Regions from separate parts of the Anaerotignum lactatifermentans genome, predicted to be linked through region 1. Evidence: riboswitches for the same ligand, from Rfam matches in the RefSeq annotation. Region 1 holds a riboswitch; the other holds the start of a gene.

Region 1 (8,125 bases):
CGATACCTGACAGACTTTACCCAGTGGTTTTTGCTCCTGCTGTTTTTTGTCCTTGGTGTTTATGCATTGGCTGATTGTCTGGCTTACTTGCGGTGGCGGAAAAAATCCCTTGCGGCTGTGGAAGCCGGCGGATGCTGTCTGCCTGTGGGAAAAGGAATGCGTATCGTGAAAAAGCTTTACTTCTGGCTGGTCATCTTCCTTTTTTGGGGTGTCTTTCTCAGCATGAGCGCACAGGGCTTCGACAAAGTATTTATGTGGGTGCTCCTGATGTTTCTGGTATTTTCGGTATTGGTTTCGCTGACGTCTTACCTCATGCGGAAAAAGAAAGCATCCAGAAATGTCCATAGAGGCGTACTCATTGCCCTTGCCTGCATCCTGCCTATCATCACCACGGCGGTTTCTTTCCAATATCTGATGAATGAAAAGGAATCCACAGAAGGCGAGGAAACCTACACCGCCACCCTTTCTGACGGCACCACTTACACCACCATTCTGGAAAAGGACACACTGCCTCTCACCACGGCAGACCTGACAGAAGTGCCGGAGGATGCCATCTATTCCACGTCCTGCGAGAAAGAATCCTCTTTTCTGGCAAAACGGATAGACTGCGACCAATCCACCCCTGGTGGTTCCCCAGAGGCGCCGGAACTTTCCTATGAGGTACTGGAAGTATCCTATGATTTCCTCATAGAACCATGCATCCGCTCCTATCAGAAGCCTTTCCTGCCGAAATATGCCGATTCGGAAAGCTGGGAACCTATTTCCATTTCCGGTACCGACAGAGCATGGCAGTTCCACGGCGGCGATGGCGCCCGCCCCTATTATCTGGCACAAAAAGGCAATCGTCTGGTGTATATCCACTTCTACTGGCAGGCACAACAAGACCAGCTGGAAAAAGCCATGAACATCCTCTTTGCCCAAACCTTATGACACAAAAGCCGAAAGATTCTCAAAAGGAATCCTCCGGCTTTTTCTATTATGGCAAAAAATCTTCTCGAATAGGTGTGAACACATCCAGCAAAATCAGTGTGGTTTCTCCTGTATTCACCACTTTATGAGGAACATCCGGCGGAAAATAAACTACACCGTCTGTTGTCAGATGAAACGTTTCCCCCTCCATAGTCACGTCACATGCGCCTGCCAGCACCATGGTCATTTGGGCATGGGGATGGCTGTGCAGTGCCAGCACGCCATGGGGTTTGACCTCATTGCGCACCATCATCATTTCTTTTCCATAAAACAGCTTTCTTTCCAATACTTCCTGTTTTTTTGCCGGCAGTTCCGACCAATTTGCAAATCGTTCCATAATCATCCTCCTTTTTTAAAGTAACTTTTCAAATGCGATTTTTTCGCTATTGTCAAAGCAAACGGTACCGCAGTAGGTAAATCCCTGTTTTTCCAGCACACGCTGCATCATGCGGTTATCTCCGTCCGTATCCACCCGGATGCTGGAGATATCCCGTTCCCTGCACAATTCTTCCGCAAAACGGAAAAAAGCAGGGGCTGCGCCTTTTCCTTTGCAGACATCGTCGATTGCCATGCGGTGGACAACGCCGTAAGGCAAATCGCTGAGCCACTTTCCTTCCAAATCGTTGTAACAAGGCTCTCCTGTAAAACAAATGCAGGCATATCCCCGCACCTGTCCTTCCGCTTCCATGACATAGCCTTCCCCACGCTGCAAATCCCCCGCAATGGCTCCTTCATTGGGGTAGCCTGTCTGCCACTGGTCTACGCCGTTTTCCCGCAGAAATACTTTCGCCTGTTCAATGAGGGCTGTGGCTGTCTGCAAGTCTTTTTCTGTTGCTTTGCGAAATGTAAATGGTTCCATGTTTCTTCTTCCTTCCTCTTTTCGTGTATATACACACTTTTGGCAAAAAGGCATTACGCCTTCTGCAATTCCTGTATCTTGTAGAGGGCGCTGCGCAATGCCTGCATGTTGTCTTCCCCCAACATCTCATTGAGGTTTTCCTGCAATCGTTCCCAAATCACATAGGCTTCTTCTATTTTCTGCTGTCCCGCTTCTGTCACAGCATAGCGATGGTTGCGCTTGCCCGGTTCCGCCTTATCGTAGACCCAGCCCTGTTCCACCAGTATTTTCAGATTCCGGGTGACCGTGCTTCGCTCCAGATTCACATAGTCTGCCAATTCTCCTGTGCTGGCTTCTTCCAGTCTGGACAGATGCAGCAGCAGAGAAAACTGCTTGGTGGTCATACCTGTAGGCTGCAAACCCTCGTCATAATAAGCGGTGATGGCATTTGCCGCCCGACACAATGTGATGCAGTAACATTTGCTTTTATTGATCTGCTGATATTTCATGGTCTCCCTCTTTTCGTGTATATACACATAATAAAAGTCCTATTCGTTTTTGTCAATATTTTTTCCCAAAACAAAACCGGCTTTCTGAAAACAGAAAGCCGATTTTTGACAAACATTCTATCTAAAATTAAAGTTCTTTCGGTTTGTAAACCTTTCTTGCAATGAAGATTACCAGAATCATAGATACGATTGCGATAGGCAGGTTGATGATCCAGTTCTGGATGATGGCTGTCAGCACATAGTTCACTGCGGAAACAGCCGCTACCATGATTGCGTAGGGCAGCTGTGTGGAAACGTGGTTGATATGGTCACACTGCGCACCTGTGGATGCCATGATGGTGGTATCGGAAATAGGAGAGCAGTGGTCACCAGCAACAGCACCAGCCAGTGTAGCCGCTACAGTGATAACCATCAGTTCGCTGCTGGGGTCCAGAATAGGAACAACGATGGGCAGCAGGATACCGAATGTACCCCAGGATGTACCTGTGGAGAACGCCAGGAATACGGCGATCAGGAATACGATAACAGGCAGCATCACGTTCAGCACGCCTGTGCTGTTCTGCAGGATACCTGCAACGAACACGTCAGCACCCAGCAGACCTGTGATACCGGACAGTGTCCAAGCGAATGTCAGGATCAGGATCGCAGGTACCATTGCACGGAAACCTTCGGGCAGACATTCCATAAATTCGTGGAATTTCAGCACACGACGAGGGATGTACATAATGAATGTCAGGATCAGTGCCGCAATGGAGCCCAGAGCCAGAGCGATGGAAGCGTCACAGCCTGCGAAAGCGTCTACGAAAGGTACGCCATCGAAGAAGCCGCCAGTATAAATCATACCGATGACACAGCAGATGATTAGGATGATAACAGGCAGTACCAGGTCGATTACGCCGCCTTTGCCAGTTACCTGTGTATCAGCCGCATTTTCAAAAGGTCTTGCGTCTGTGGTAAACAGATCATTTTTCACCTGTGCGTTATGTTCATGCAGATACATGGGACCAAAGTCGAAGTTCAGCAGTGTCAGTGTAATCATGGTAACAAGGGTCAAAAGCGCATAGAAGTTATAAGGAATGGAACGGATGAACAGTTCCAGACCGTTGTAGCCTTCTACAACGCCGGATACGGCTGCTGCCCAGGAAGAAATGGGAGCGATGATGCAGACAGGCGCCGCTGTCGCATCAATGATGTAAGCCAGTTTCGCGCGGGAAACGTTATGTGTGTCTGTAACGGGACGCATAACGCTGCCGACGGTCAGACAGTTGAAATAGTCGTCTACGAATACCAGAACGCCCAGCAGGAATGTGGAAAGCAGCGCGCCTTTTCTGGTTTTGATTACGGAAGATGCCCATTTGCCGTATGCGGCGGAACCGCCGGCTTTGTTCATGAGGGCAACCAGAACACCCAGTACAACCAGGAAGATCAGGATACCGCCGTTATAGCTGTCTGCTATGTTGGAAAGCAGACCGCCGCTGGTCTCATTTGTGACCATAACGATGAAAGCTTCTTTGATATTAAAGTTTGTGTAGAACAGTGCACCGGTCACGATACCTACAAACAAGGAGGAAAAAACTTCCTTTGTGATCAGTGCCAGAATGATTGCAACCAGTGGAGGTACCAGAGACCAGAAGGTTGCGTACATGTTGCTTGTAACTTCCGCTGTTTCCCCTTCCGTACCGAATGCGGTAACGGTAAAGAGCAGCAGAACAGCTGAGCAAACCAGGAAGGTTCTCAGCCAATTGGATTTTCTTTGAAACATACCCCTTTTACTCCTCTCAAAAACATTACATCATTTATGATTGCGCCCCTTGTGTCACCCACAAAGGCAAAAACAGCTTGCGGAGGCAATAAAAAAAGCCCGTGGCACGCGCGCACAGGCTCCGCTTTTTTTCGCAGGAACAGCACACCCCAGGAAGGGGCTTGCTTTTTTTGATAGCGCTCCACAAAAGTGACAGTCCGCCGCATATTCTGCTGCGTCCCAGCCCCGGAGCCATCGGACCTGCTCCCGAACTTCGGCGGATTCCCCTTTCATCCCTTTTTGCCGTCCCGCATTTCTTCCAAAGGGTTACTGATGGTTTCCGCACCTCTATCTGTTTTATTTTCTGTCCGCCAGCTTAGCAGACATCATCTACATCATTCATACCATATCCCACATACAAAGTCAAGCCTTTCTCCTAAAAAAGGACGTTTTCTCCTGTTTTTTCCAAATTTTCTGTACTTTTTGGGGTGGACATGTTTTTTTCCTACCATTTTGCTTTTCATTTTTGCCAAAAACTGTTATGATAAATAAGCAGAAACCAAAACATTTTATTAGAAAAAGAAAGGACGGCGATACCTATGGCAACTGCTCATATTGCAGCCGAAAAAGGCGCATTCGCAAAAACCGTGCTGATGCCCGGCGATCCCCTGCGCTCTAAATTCATTGCGGAAACATTCCTGGAAAACCCTGTACTGGTGAACAATGTACGTGGTGTTCAGGGCTATACTGGCACATACAAAGGCGTACCTGTATCCGTCATGGCAAGCGGCATGGGCATTCCCTCCATTGGCATTTACAGCTATGAACTTTACAGCTTCTTTGGCGTGGAAAATATCATCCGCATCGGCTCTGCCGGTGCCATCAGCGACAAACTGCAGCTGCGTGACATCGTGGCAGGCATGTCCTCCCACACCAACTCCAACTTTGCAGCACAGTATAACCTGCCCGGCACATACGCACCTACCGCAGACTACACACTGCTTTCCACAGCAGTAGAATCCGCAAAGGATCTGGGTCTGGATCTGAAAGTAGGTCCTCTGCTTTCTTCCGACACATTCTATGATGATGACGAAGAAGCACTGCACAAATGGGCAAAAATGGGCGCTCTGGCAGTAGAAATGGAATCCGCAGGTCTGTATATGAATGCGGCTCGTCTGGGCAAACGCGCACTGGCAATGGTAACCATTTCCGACATGCCTTTCACCGGCGAAGCAACCACACCGGAAGAACGCCAGAACACATTCACACAGATGATGGAAATTGCGCTGGAAACAGCAATCCGCATGGACAAACTGTAATTCCACCCCACAGTTATTTGACAACACAAAATCCTGTACGCGAAAAAGCGTACAGGATTTTTTAAATCAATGCCTTTTTCGGGGACAGGCAGCAGAAAGAAAGGGGCTTTTTGTATGCTCAGACAGATTCACACCGGCGGCATTTATAACCTTTATCCGCTGGAGGGCAGCAGTCAGTGGTATTGGGGCATGGACTGCACCGGCGGCGACCTTTACGAAGGAGAGGAACTGTTTACGGATGGGCACCAAGTCGACCGGACGCAGCTGATCTTTATCCATCAGCCTGACGGGAAGGTTGTGGAACCGATCCCTTCCAAAAAAGGACAGTATTTCGGTCGTCCTTTATTCTATGAAAACAAAATCATCCTCCTTGTGGCAGATTTTCCAGAAAAACAGCTTCGCATCCTTGCCTATGACCCGGAAACAGAAGCTATATCCACCCTTGCCACACTGCCTCGCTCCATCACAAAGGATTGCTACAATTTACAATTAAAGCTTTCCCCTTTGATGCTGGTACGTCAGGGACAGGATAACACATTGGAAATCCTTTTCCCCATGCAGAAAACATATGCCATGGACTTGCGGGAATCCTTCCGGTGCCGCCACGGAGACGAGCTGTATTTCGAAACATGGTATGAAGACCCGGATTACCGGGACGAAATCGTCATTCGGGATTTTCACACAGGCAATGTCCTGAAGCGCCTTCCCGGTATCCTCATGACCACGCCCGACGAAGACATATGGATGCTGGACTAAATATAAAGAAAGAACCTGTATGCAAATGAACACAGGTTCTTTCTTTTTTTAGGAATCATAATCAGTTTTCAAATCAATTCTCATAAGCCAGTGTCTGGAAGGCGCGGGATACTGCTACCCCTGCTTCCGCTGTTTTGTTCCGACGCAGCAGGCAGAAGGAAGTCTGCCGTTCCGCTGCCAGGAACATCCAGTAACCGATCAGGGCGCCCAATGTGTTCATGAGCAGGTCGTCCACGTCTGTGGTTCTGCCGCAGAACATCTGCAATACCTCAATGGCAAAAGATGTGCCGAACCCAAAGAGCAGCACATGATTTTCTGTGCGGTACTGCTTCCACAGCAGCGGCACCAGAAAGCCCATGGGCACAAACAGGAAAAAGTTCAGCAAATACTGCATGGGGCATGCGAAAATATCAATAAACAATTCAAAATTGAAGTACGGCGCAAACACCGGTTTCATAAACAGCAGCTGGAACACGCCTGTCACTGCCACAAGCCCTGCCACATAAAAGGCAAAGAGCCATAAACCAATCCGATGGGTTTTGGGAGTATATTTTCCCGCGAATACCGTCTGCCACATCCACAGCACCGGTACCATAAACGAAAAAATCCAGATACTTTCCCAAACCATACGATACATCCAACTGACCACGGGTACTCCCCCTTTCTATTTTTTCAATCTGCATCTAGGATACACCATAAATATTAAGTTTTTTTGTAGAAAACCTTCCAAATTCCTAACAAAACGTATAAAAACATCTTAAATCCTATACAAATTCCTTTGTTTCTCCCATTTTTCCGCCATTGCTGTATTGACAAACGTTCATTCTTCTTGGTAAAATAACTTGTCGGTGATTGAAAAAATCAAGATTCACCCACTTTATGCATCAAATTTGCCATTCAATCCCGTCAAAGGGATTGCTGTAAGCAAAATTTGATGTTTTTTTATTGCCAAATTACAGGTTCACCTGTTTTTGATTGCAAATCATTTTAAATTAATTGAAAGTAAGTAGGAGGTATTTCATTATGGCAGGTACTATTTCCAGAGGTATTAAAGCCCCTATCATCAGACAGGGCGATGATATCGTAAAAATCGTTGCAGATTCCGTTCTGACAGCTGCACAGGAAGACGGCTTCCAGCTGCATGAAAAAGACGTTATCTGTGTTACAGAAGCAGTTGTTGCAAGAGCTGACGGCAACTACGCTTCCACAACAGACATCGCGGAAGACGTAAAAGCAAAACTGGGCGGCGAAACCATCGGTGTGGTATTCCCCATCCTGAGCAGAAACCGTTTCGCAATCTGCCTGCGCGGTATCGCAAAAGGCGCGAAAAAAGTTGTTCTGATGCTGAGCTATCCTTCCGACGAAGTTGGCAACCACCTGTTCGACATGGATCTGCTGGATGACAGCGGCGTAAATCCTTACACAGACGTGCTGACACTGGAAGACTACCGCCGTATTTTCGGTTATATCAAACACCCCTTCACAGGCGTGGACTACGTTGAATACTATGCTGACCTGATCAAAGAAGAAGGCGCAGAAGCTGAAATCGTATTCGCAAACCATCCCGAAGCAATCGTGAAATTCACAAAGAACGTACTGTGCTGCGATATCCACACAAGAGCACGTTCCAAACGTCGTATCCTGGCAGCAGGCGGCGAAAAAGTCCTGACACTGGACGAAATCCTGAACGCTCCCGTAAACGGCAGCGGCTTCAACCCTCAGTATGGTCTGCTGGGCTCCAACAAAGCTACAGAAGATACAGTAAAACTGTTCCCTAAAAACGCACAGGAAGTTGCGGAAAACATCCAGAAAGAAATCATCGCTCGTACTGGCGTAAAAGTAGAAGCTATGATCTACGGCGACGGCGCATTCAAAGATCCCGTTGGCAAAATCTGGGAACTGGCTGACCCCGTTGTTGGCGCTGGCTTCACAGAAGGTCTGAACGGTCTGCCCAACGAAGTAAAACTGAAATATCTGGCAGACAATGACTTTG
Region 2 (8,125 bases), on a different contig from region 1:
TTTCAAAGGGACGGAATTCTCTGCCGCCGCCTGTGTAAAACTTGCCGAAAAATTCTACATACTGCAATCTACAGGAGTGAACGAAAGCACCCAGTGCGTTGATCGCAATATTGAATACTGTACCTGCCAGGAATACCACAATCAGCACGATGGAACCGACAATGCCGCCGCCTGCCAAAGAGCCCAGCGTATTGATAACCTGTGCAACTACCCCTGTTGCCAAGCCCAGAGCCAGCAATCTGGAGTAAGAAAGTACGTCAGACAGGTAACTGGTGATGCCGTAAAGGCTGCCCAGACCGCCTGTAATTTTCCCCAAACCTTTTTTCTTTCTGCCGCCGGTAACCAGAATACCAACTGCACCAACGATTGCCATATATTTGCCAACAGGTACCAGAGAAGGCATCAGACTGCCGCCAAAGCCGAACAATACCAGACCGATCAGCAGCAGATACCATAAGCCGATATCGAACAGCGCATCCAGCGGATGACCGTCACGGATATACATATACGCCTGTACGCCCATACCAACGAAGATGTGGATACCGCCCAGAATCAGGGAGAAGATCAACAGCTTCATGGGTTCTTCCAGAGGGTTGAACCAGATGGGGTTGATGACGAAGTCTACACCAAACATGGTTCGTGCGGCCACTGTAAAGAAGTCGCCAAACCATCCGCCGAACAATGCGCCCCAGATAAATGTGGAAATACCACAATAGAAGAACATTTTGAACATACGGTACATGGTACCTTCCAATTTATACTTTTTCAAAATGATGGCACAGCCTACAGAAAGGATGATACCGTATGCTGCGTCACTGAGCATCAGCCCAAAGAAAATAAAATAAAATGGTGCAAGAATCGCTGTCGGATCGATGTCATGTCTTGCCGGCAGGCTATACATGCTGGTAACGCCTTCAAATGCTGTTACCACACCATTGTTGTGCAGCAGGATAGGAACTTCCTCATCAGGGTCTGGTTCCTCAATATTATAGTAGAATTCGTACTTCTTCAGCAGATTTTCCACTTTTTCTCTGCTCCACTTGGGCATCCACCCGTCAAAATAAAATACGGTTTCTGTACTAAGCATATCCCCGACAACTTTTGCCCGGTCACGCCGCATACACAAACTGTCATACAGGTATTCGATATCCTGTTTTGCTGCAGCAAGAGCTTCCAGTTTCTGTTCTTCTTCCTTGATTTCCTGCTCCAGCGCTGTGATCTGCCCTTCATAAGACTGAATCAGTTCTGCCGGTGTCCCTTTTGTTTCTCCAAGGGTCACTGAAACAAAACCGTAAGGTCTTAAGGCTTCATAGAGCTGATCTTTTTCATCTTTCCAGCAAATAAAAGAGAAATATTTCTGCTGTTTATCTGCTCCGATTTCATTTACGACTGCCGAAGGCAATGCTGCCAGCACATCTGTCTGTAACTGTGCGCCATTGGTTTTGGCATTTACCGTACCAAGTACCAGACAAGCATGAGCTGTTTCTGTCATTTCCATAGGTACATCCAATGTTTCCCAAGGCTGAAGCCCCTGAATGACTGTACGCAGACGGTTGATTTCCGTTCTTGCGTCTGCAATCTTCTTATTGGATTCTACCGCATGGTCCACATTCATTTCCGTTGCTGTTTTGGTGGCATTCATGTGGTCAACAAAAACATTGCGCTTGATTTCTTTTCTGGTGTGGATCAATGGCTTCTTACCGGTATCATACCGATTGATGGCGTCCAATGCGACACTGACACGGGCAATGTCCGCTTCCAGACGAGAAACGTCCGCGCTGTTACTGGTACGGAAAATATCCGGCATCCATTCTTCGTCATTGACAACGCCTTCCTGAGAATTGATTTCCACAACACCCAGGCGCATCAGTTCATGCAGAAATGGGGTACGACTGCTGTTCAGACCAATGACAGTCAGTTTTTGCATATCAGTTACTGCCATAAGTACCCACAACCTTTCCGATGACCGCCTGTATTGCTTCTTCTTTCTTTCCCGCAGCCTGCTTTCTGATTTCCTGACAAGCTTCTTCAGCTTCTCTGCGAATACCCTGAATAGTCATTTCACTGTCTTCCACAGCGTTTTTGACTGTTTCGTCCACCATGAGCAGTCCGTCCTTACGGGTCTTTTCCAGCAGCGCTGCCGCTTCCGCCTGCGCTTTTACCTTCAGTTCTTCCGCTTGTTCTGCTGCCTGGCGTTTTTTCTCCACAGCCTGCGCTTCTGCATCCACAATACTTTTCAGAATTTCATAAGCCACTTTTATCACCTCTCTCGCTGCAAGTTTACTGCATGTTATCAGGTGTTTCTAAATGTATTGACACAAAAAACACTTTTTGTTAAAAAAATGTCAATTTATGTTTCCTTACATAAAAAATATCCCAAGAATAAACAAATGCAGTTTCCCCTTCTCTTTTTCATAATAATACAAAAAAGAGAAGGTCATATCTGGTAAAAAATGTCTAATATGAATAAGTTTTACCAGTCCCTTCCAGATATGTATCAAATATCAAACATACCTTAATCTAAATAATAATGGTTCTTTGCTGCATTGTCAATATACACTTCCGCCTCTATGATTATAGAAAAATGAAGATTTGCCAACATTATTGTTAAATATAAATCGAAAATTTTTCATAAAAAATCAAAACCCTGAATTTTAAAGGTCTTGCGAGGGATACTTTGCGTCCTATCTATTTGCAGGCAAAATGATTCCCCGTTATTTTCCCTATTAATTTTATATGCAATTGTGCATATAACACAAAATCCTGTCGCTCAATTTAGATATTCTTTTCCTCTTTTACCATTGTCATACAGATCGAATATGCGTTCTTTTACGCTTTAATCTGACAGAAAGTTTTTTTGAAGATTTTTCTGCAAAAAAAATGACTCCGCCTTCATAAGGATTGCTCCATGAAAACGAAGTCTCTTTTTGTGCTATTTAGTGATTCTCTACGGCTTCCAGCGCACGGAAAATGTCACGTTTCATCCAATGAGGCAATTCACTTTCTTCCACCTCATCTTTATGCAGCCACAAAAAACCATCATGTTCCTTGCTTAACTGCACCTCTCCACCTGTCCAAACAGCCGCATATGTAAAAATACAGAGGTGAATCTGATGCCGGATGATGTCAAACATGGAAACGGGTCTGCCAATCTCTACAGACAAGGATGTTTCTTCCCGAATCTCCCGCAGAAGTCCATCCTCGGCTTTTTCGTAAAAATGCAGCCCTCCGCCGGGCAAATCCCATTTCTGATATTTGTTCATATAACTGCCTGCCATTTCTCCTTTGGAACGACGCAGCACCAACACTTCGTCCCCCCGGACAATGACAGCCTTCACAGCCACCGCAAAATCCCGATGCATCTGATTCACCTCCCTTCCTCATTTTTTCTTACTTCGCGCTTTCCAGCAGTTCTTTCAGCTCTTCTTCTGTGAAGTTATATTCTTTGTTGCAGAAATGGCAATGCAGATTTGCCTTTTTATCTTCACGGATGATTTTTTCCAGTTCTTCTTTACCAATGCTGATGAGTGCTTTTTCCACACGTTCTTTGGAACAGTTGCAGTAGAATTCTACAGGCATCTTATCCATAATCTTCAGATCCATATCCCCCAGAATCATTTCCAGAATGTCTTCGGGGCTTTTGCCCATATCCAACAGGTCTGTCACATAAGGAATGGTGTTCAGACGCTGTTCCAATTTAGAAATCATTTCTTCTGTTGCTTCGGGCATCAGCTGAATGATAAAACCGCCGGCACGACGAATAGATGTATCTGTTTCTACCAATACACCCAGACCTACAGAAGAAGGTGTCTGGTCAGACTGTGCAAAATAATATGTCAGGTCTTCTGCGATTTCGCCGCTGACCAGCTGAATTCTACCGGCATAGGGTTCTTTCAGACCGATATCACGGATAACGCTCATGTAACCTTCCCCAATAGCACCGCCCACATCCAGTTTGCCGGGATATTTGCTGGGGATATCCACATTGGGGTTGAATACATAGCCTTTTACATGACCGTGGGAGTCACCGGAAACCACAATACCTTTCAGGGGACCCAAGCTGCGAATCTGCAATGTTACCAAGTCTTTATCGCCTTTGAGCATGCTGCCCATCATCGCTGCCGCTGTGAGCATTCTGCCCAGTGCCGCAGAAGCTACGGGAGAAGTATGGTGCACTTCTCTTGCATACTGTACGGTTTCTCTTGTTGTTGCCGCAAAAGCACGGATACTGCCGTTCCCTGCCGTTGCACGAATAATATAATCCTGCATGTTGTATTTCCTCCGTTTCTTACTCTGCCCCTTTTGCCACAAACACAATCCGCTGGCAATCTTCTTTGGGGCTTTCCCATGTATAATCATCATACATGCCTACCAGCGTGAAGCCGTTTTCTGCCAGAGCAGTTTTGATTTCTTCCACACTGTAGGCTCTTTCATAATGCACTTCTTCTGTTCTTTCGTATTTGCCGTCATTTCCTTCTATAAAAAAGTTCACTGCATAGGCATTGATTTTTTCTTCCGGGTCATAATCGTTTTCCCAGATATAGGCTGCATGTTCCTCTGTAACGGCATAAGTATTCTGGGCAAGGACTTCACTGAATTTGTACTCTGTATTCATATCAAACAAAAACAATCCGCCCTGCCGCAAAGATGCTTTCACGCAGGCAAAAGCCGCTGAAAGTTCTGCATCTTCTGTCAGATAGTTCAGGCTATCGCAAACGCTGATGATACAGTCTGCCTCCTCCGGCAGAGAAACCTCTGTCAAATCCTGCTCTAATAATATAGAAGAAAATCCTGCTTCCCGCAGCTTTTTTTCTGCCTGACAGAGCATATCAAAAGACAAGTCCACACCTATGGTGCGGTATCCTTTTTCTGTCAAAGGCACCAGCAGATTGCCTGTCCCACATCCAAGGTCTGCAATGACCTCCGGCTGTAAGCCTTCCTTTCGCCAGATTTCCTCCAGAAAAGAAAGCCACTGGTCATAAGGCACTTCTTCCATAAACAAATCATAGACTGTGGCAAAGTCTGTATATGCGTTCATTGTTTCCACTCGCTTTCCTTGTTGCCATAATCTAAAATTATACCGTTTTCTAAATGGAAAAGCAAGTATTTCCCTTTATTCATCTGCCTTTTTCTCGTTTTTTCCCTCCTGCATCTGTGCGCGCTTCCGTTTTCCCATGATGCCGCCGATGCGTCCGCTTTCTCTGGATGTGAGTCCCTTCCATCCGTTTTCTGTAATTTTATCCAACAGCCCTAATTCCTCCGCAATTTCATATTTCATACGCAGGTCTGCTTTTTGTTCTGGTGTCAGTTCTTTTTTCATGATTTTTATAACCTCCTGTTTTCCTTGAAAAATGGGCTTTTTTCTTGTACTTATTTTTATTCTTGAAATAATTTTGAAAATTATGCAGGAAAGGTTTGACAGAATCCGATTTGGATGTTAGACTAACTTCATAAGTACATAAAAATACAAAGTAGAGGTGCGTTTTTCAAGAGTAACCGAGCCAATATCATAAGGGATACAGGAGGCTCGTCGAAAGGGGAAAATGCCGAAGAAAAAGACGGCCTTATCTGTTTTTTTCTGGTTGTGCGGTTAAGAGCCGTATGACTGTCATTGGGTTTCCCAATGGAGCGCTACTGGATAATTACCATAGTTTATTGCTATTGTTTATTTTCTATGGTTTTTTGCAGTCGGCGCTGGCCGGCTTTTTTGTTACCAAAAATCATCTCTCACACAAACGTATTTCTGGGAAGGAAGGTATCAATCATTATGAAAAAAATCAATCTTGCTGTTGTAGGCGCAACTGGTATGGTAGGCAGAACATTCCTGAAAGTTCTGGAAGAAAGACAGCTGCCCATCGAAAACTTCTATGTAATGGCATCCAGCCGTTCTGCTGGCTCCAAACTGACTTTCAACGGCAAAGAATATACAGTAGAAGAACTGACAGAACATTCTTTTGATAAACCCATCGACATTGCCCTGTTCTCCGCAGGCGGCGGCACCAGCGAAAAATTCGCTCCCATCGCAGCAGCACACGGCTGTATCGTTATCGACAACAGCTCTCAGTGGCGTATGGATCCCGAAGTTCCTCTGGTTGTTCCTGAAGTAAACCCTGAGGACATCGCATGGCACAAAAACATCATCGCAAACCCCAACTGCTCCACAATCCAGGCTATGGTTGCTCTGAAACCCCTGGATGACAAATACAAAATCAAACGTGTGGTTTACTCCACATATCAGGCTGTATCCGGCGCAGGTATGGCAGGATGGAAAGATCTGGAAAATGGTCTGAAAGGGGAAGCTCCTAAGAAATTCCCTCACCCCATCGCAAACAACTGCCTGCCTCACATCGATGTATTCCTGGACAACGGCTATACAAAAGAAGAAATGAAAATGGTAAACGAAACAAGAAAAATCCTGCATAACGACGAAATGCGCGTAACTGCAACAACCGTTCGTGTACCTGTATTCGATTGCCACAGCGAATCCATCAACATCGAATTTGAAAAACCTTTCGAAATGGATGACCTGCTGGAAACACTGAAAAACGCTCCCGGCGTTGTACTGCAGAACAATTCCGAAGCCAACGAATATCCTCTGGCTGTAGATGTTGCAGGTCATGACGAAGTATATATCGGTCGTGTACGTCGTGACGATAGCGTAGAAAGTGGTGTAAACATCTGGGTTGTAGCTGACAACATCAGAAAAGGCGCTGCAACAAACGCTGTTCAGATTGCAGAAGAAATCATCAAAAACATGCAGTAATTCCAAATCATATTCTTGAACATCGAAGGAGGTCATTCTTATGTCTATTTTCACAGGCGCTGGGGTGGCACTGGTTACCCCTACCTACGCTGACGGCAGCGTAAATTTTGATAAACTGAAAGAACTCATTGAATTCCAGATTGCAAACGAAACAGATGCACTGATCATCTGCGGCACAACAGGCGAAGCATCCACACTGTCTGACGAAGTTCAGATCGAATGTGTACGTTTCTCCAAAGAAGTTGCAAACGGTCGTGTTCCTGTTATCGCAGGCGCAGGCAGCAACGATACTGCACACTGCATCGCACTGGCACAGGGCTGCGAAAAAGCTGGCGCTGACGCTGTTCTGCTGGTAACACCTTACTACAACAAAGCAACACAGAAAGGTCTGATCCTGCACTACACAGCAGTTGCAAACAGCATTTCCATTCCCGTTATCCTGTACAACGTACCCGGTCGTACCGGCTGCAACATCGCACCTAAGACTGTTTACGAACTGTCCAAAGTAAAAAATATCGTAGCGATCAAAGAAGCTAGCGGCAACTTCTCCCAGATTGCAGAAATCGCTGCACTGTGTGGTCCTGACTTCGATATCTACAGCGGCAATGACGACCAGATCGTTCCTATGCTGGCACTGGGCGCAAAAGGCGTTATCTCCGTACTGTCCAACGTTGCTCCTAAAAATACCCATGACATGGTTGCAAAATTCATGGCTGGCGATGTAGCAGGCGCTGCAAAACTGCAGCTGGATGCCATTGAACTGATCAAGGCTCTGTTCTGCGAAGTAAACCCCATCCCCGTAAAAGCAGCTCTGAACCTGATGGGTTACGAAGTAGGCCCTTGCCGTCTGCCTCTGTGTGACATGGAAGAAAAGAACCTGGAAACACTGAGAACTGCACTGAAAAACTACGGTTTGCTGAAATAAGACACATTTGTTTCTGTTGAAACAGCAAAATATATGCATCCAGTAAGGGCATCCGTACCGAAATGCATCAGAGCCGGAAAACCCCTAAAAGGTTCCGGCTCTTTCTTTTTGAATACTGCTGTTTCAACTTATTTTAAGGAGGTTTTGATTTATGGTAAATATCATCATGCACGGCTGCGGCGGCAAAATGGGTCATGTCGTAGCAGACCTGGTGAAAAACGACCCTGATTGCCAGATTGTTGCAGGTATCGACCCTACTGTTCCTGCACTGGATTTCCCTGTATTCGCTTCCCCTGCGGAATGCACCGTTGACGCAGATGTCATCATCGACTTCTCCACAGCAACAGCTGTTCCCGCTCTGCTGGACTTTGCAAAAGAAAAACAGATTCCCGTTGTTGTCTGCACAACAGCTCTTTCTGATGAAACACAGGCAAAAC

The links. Region 1 has a riboswitch for lysine ahead of INF29_RS11765 (hypothetical protein). Riboswitches for the same ligand answer to the same signal wherever they lie in the genome.
Region 2: it holds a riboswitch for lysine, as region 1 does, so the genes downstream of both, INF29_RS04040 (aspartate-semialdehyde dehydrogenase) here and INF29_RS11765 (hypothetical protein) in region 1, are expected to answer to the same signal.

The regions. Positions count from the first base shown of each region.
Region 1 is NZ_JADCKK010000058.1:2,216-10,340, reverse strand. Features, by position in the region: gene INF29_RS11790 (DUF2812 domain-containing protein) at 1-930, shown strand, start outside; gene INF29_RS11785 (cupin domain-containing protein) at 977-1,306, opposite strand; gene INF29_RS11780 (GNAT family N-acetyltransferase) at 1,322-1,828, opposite strand; gene INF29_RS11775 (MarR family winged helix-turn-helix transcriptional regulator) at 1,882-2,316, opposite strand; gene INF29_RS11770 (Na+/H+ antiporter NhaC family protein) at 2,444-4,078, opposite strand; gene INF29_RS11765 (hypothetical protein) at 4,051-4,284, opposite strand; lysine riboswitch at 4,245-4,416, opposite strand; gene deoD (purine-nucleoside phosphorylase) at 4,657-5,376, shown strand; gene INF29_RS11755 (hypothetical protein) at 5,491-6,132, shown strand; gene INF29_RS11750 (VanZ family protein) at 6,206-6,781, opposite strand; gene INF29_RS11745 (coenzyme F420-0:L-glutamate ligase) at 7,156-8,125, shown strand, end outside.
Region 2 is NZ_JADCKK010000009.1:63,482-71,606, forward strand. Features, by position in the region: gene INF29_RS04010 (V-type ATP synthase subunit I) at 1-1,942, opposite strand, end outside; gene INF29_RS04015 (hypothetical protein) at 1,929-2,255, opposite strand; gene INF29_RS04020 (NUDIX domain-containing protein) at 2,937-3,362, opposite strand; gene hslO (Hsp33 family molecular chaperone HslO) at 3,391-4,269, opposite strand; gene INF29_RS04030 (class I SAM-dependent DNA methyltransferase) at 4,289-5,038, opposite strand; gene INF29_RS04035 (small, acid-soluble spore protein, alpha/beta type) at 5,114-5,320, opposite strand; lysine riboswitch at 5,465-5,642, shown strand; gene INF29_RS04040 (aspartate-semialdehyde dehydrogenase) at 5,768-6,763, shown strand; gene dapA (4-hydroxy-tetrahydrodipicolinate synthase) at 6,804-7,688, shown strand; gene dapB (4-hydroxy-tetrahydrodipicolinate reductase) at 7,840-8,125, shown strand, end outside.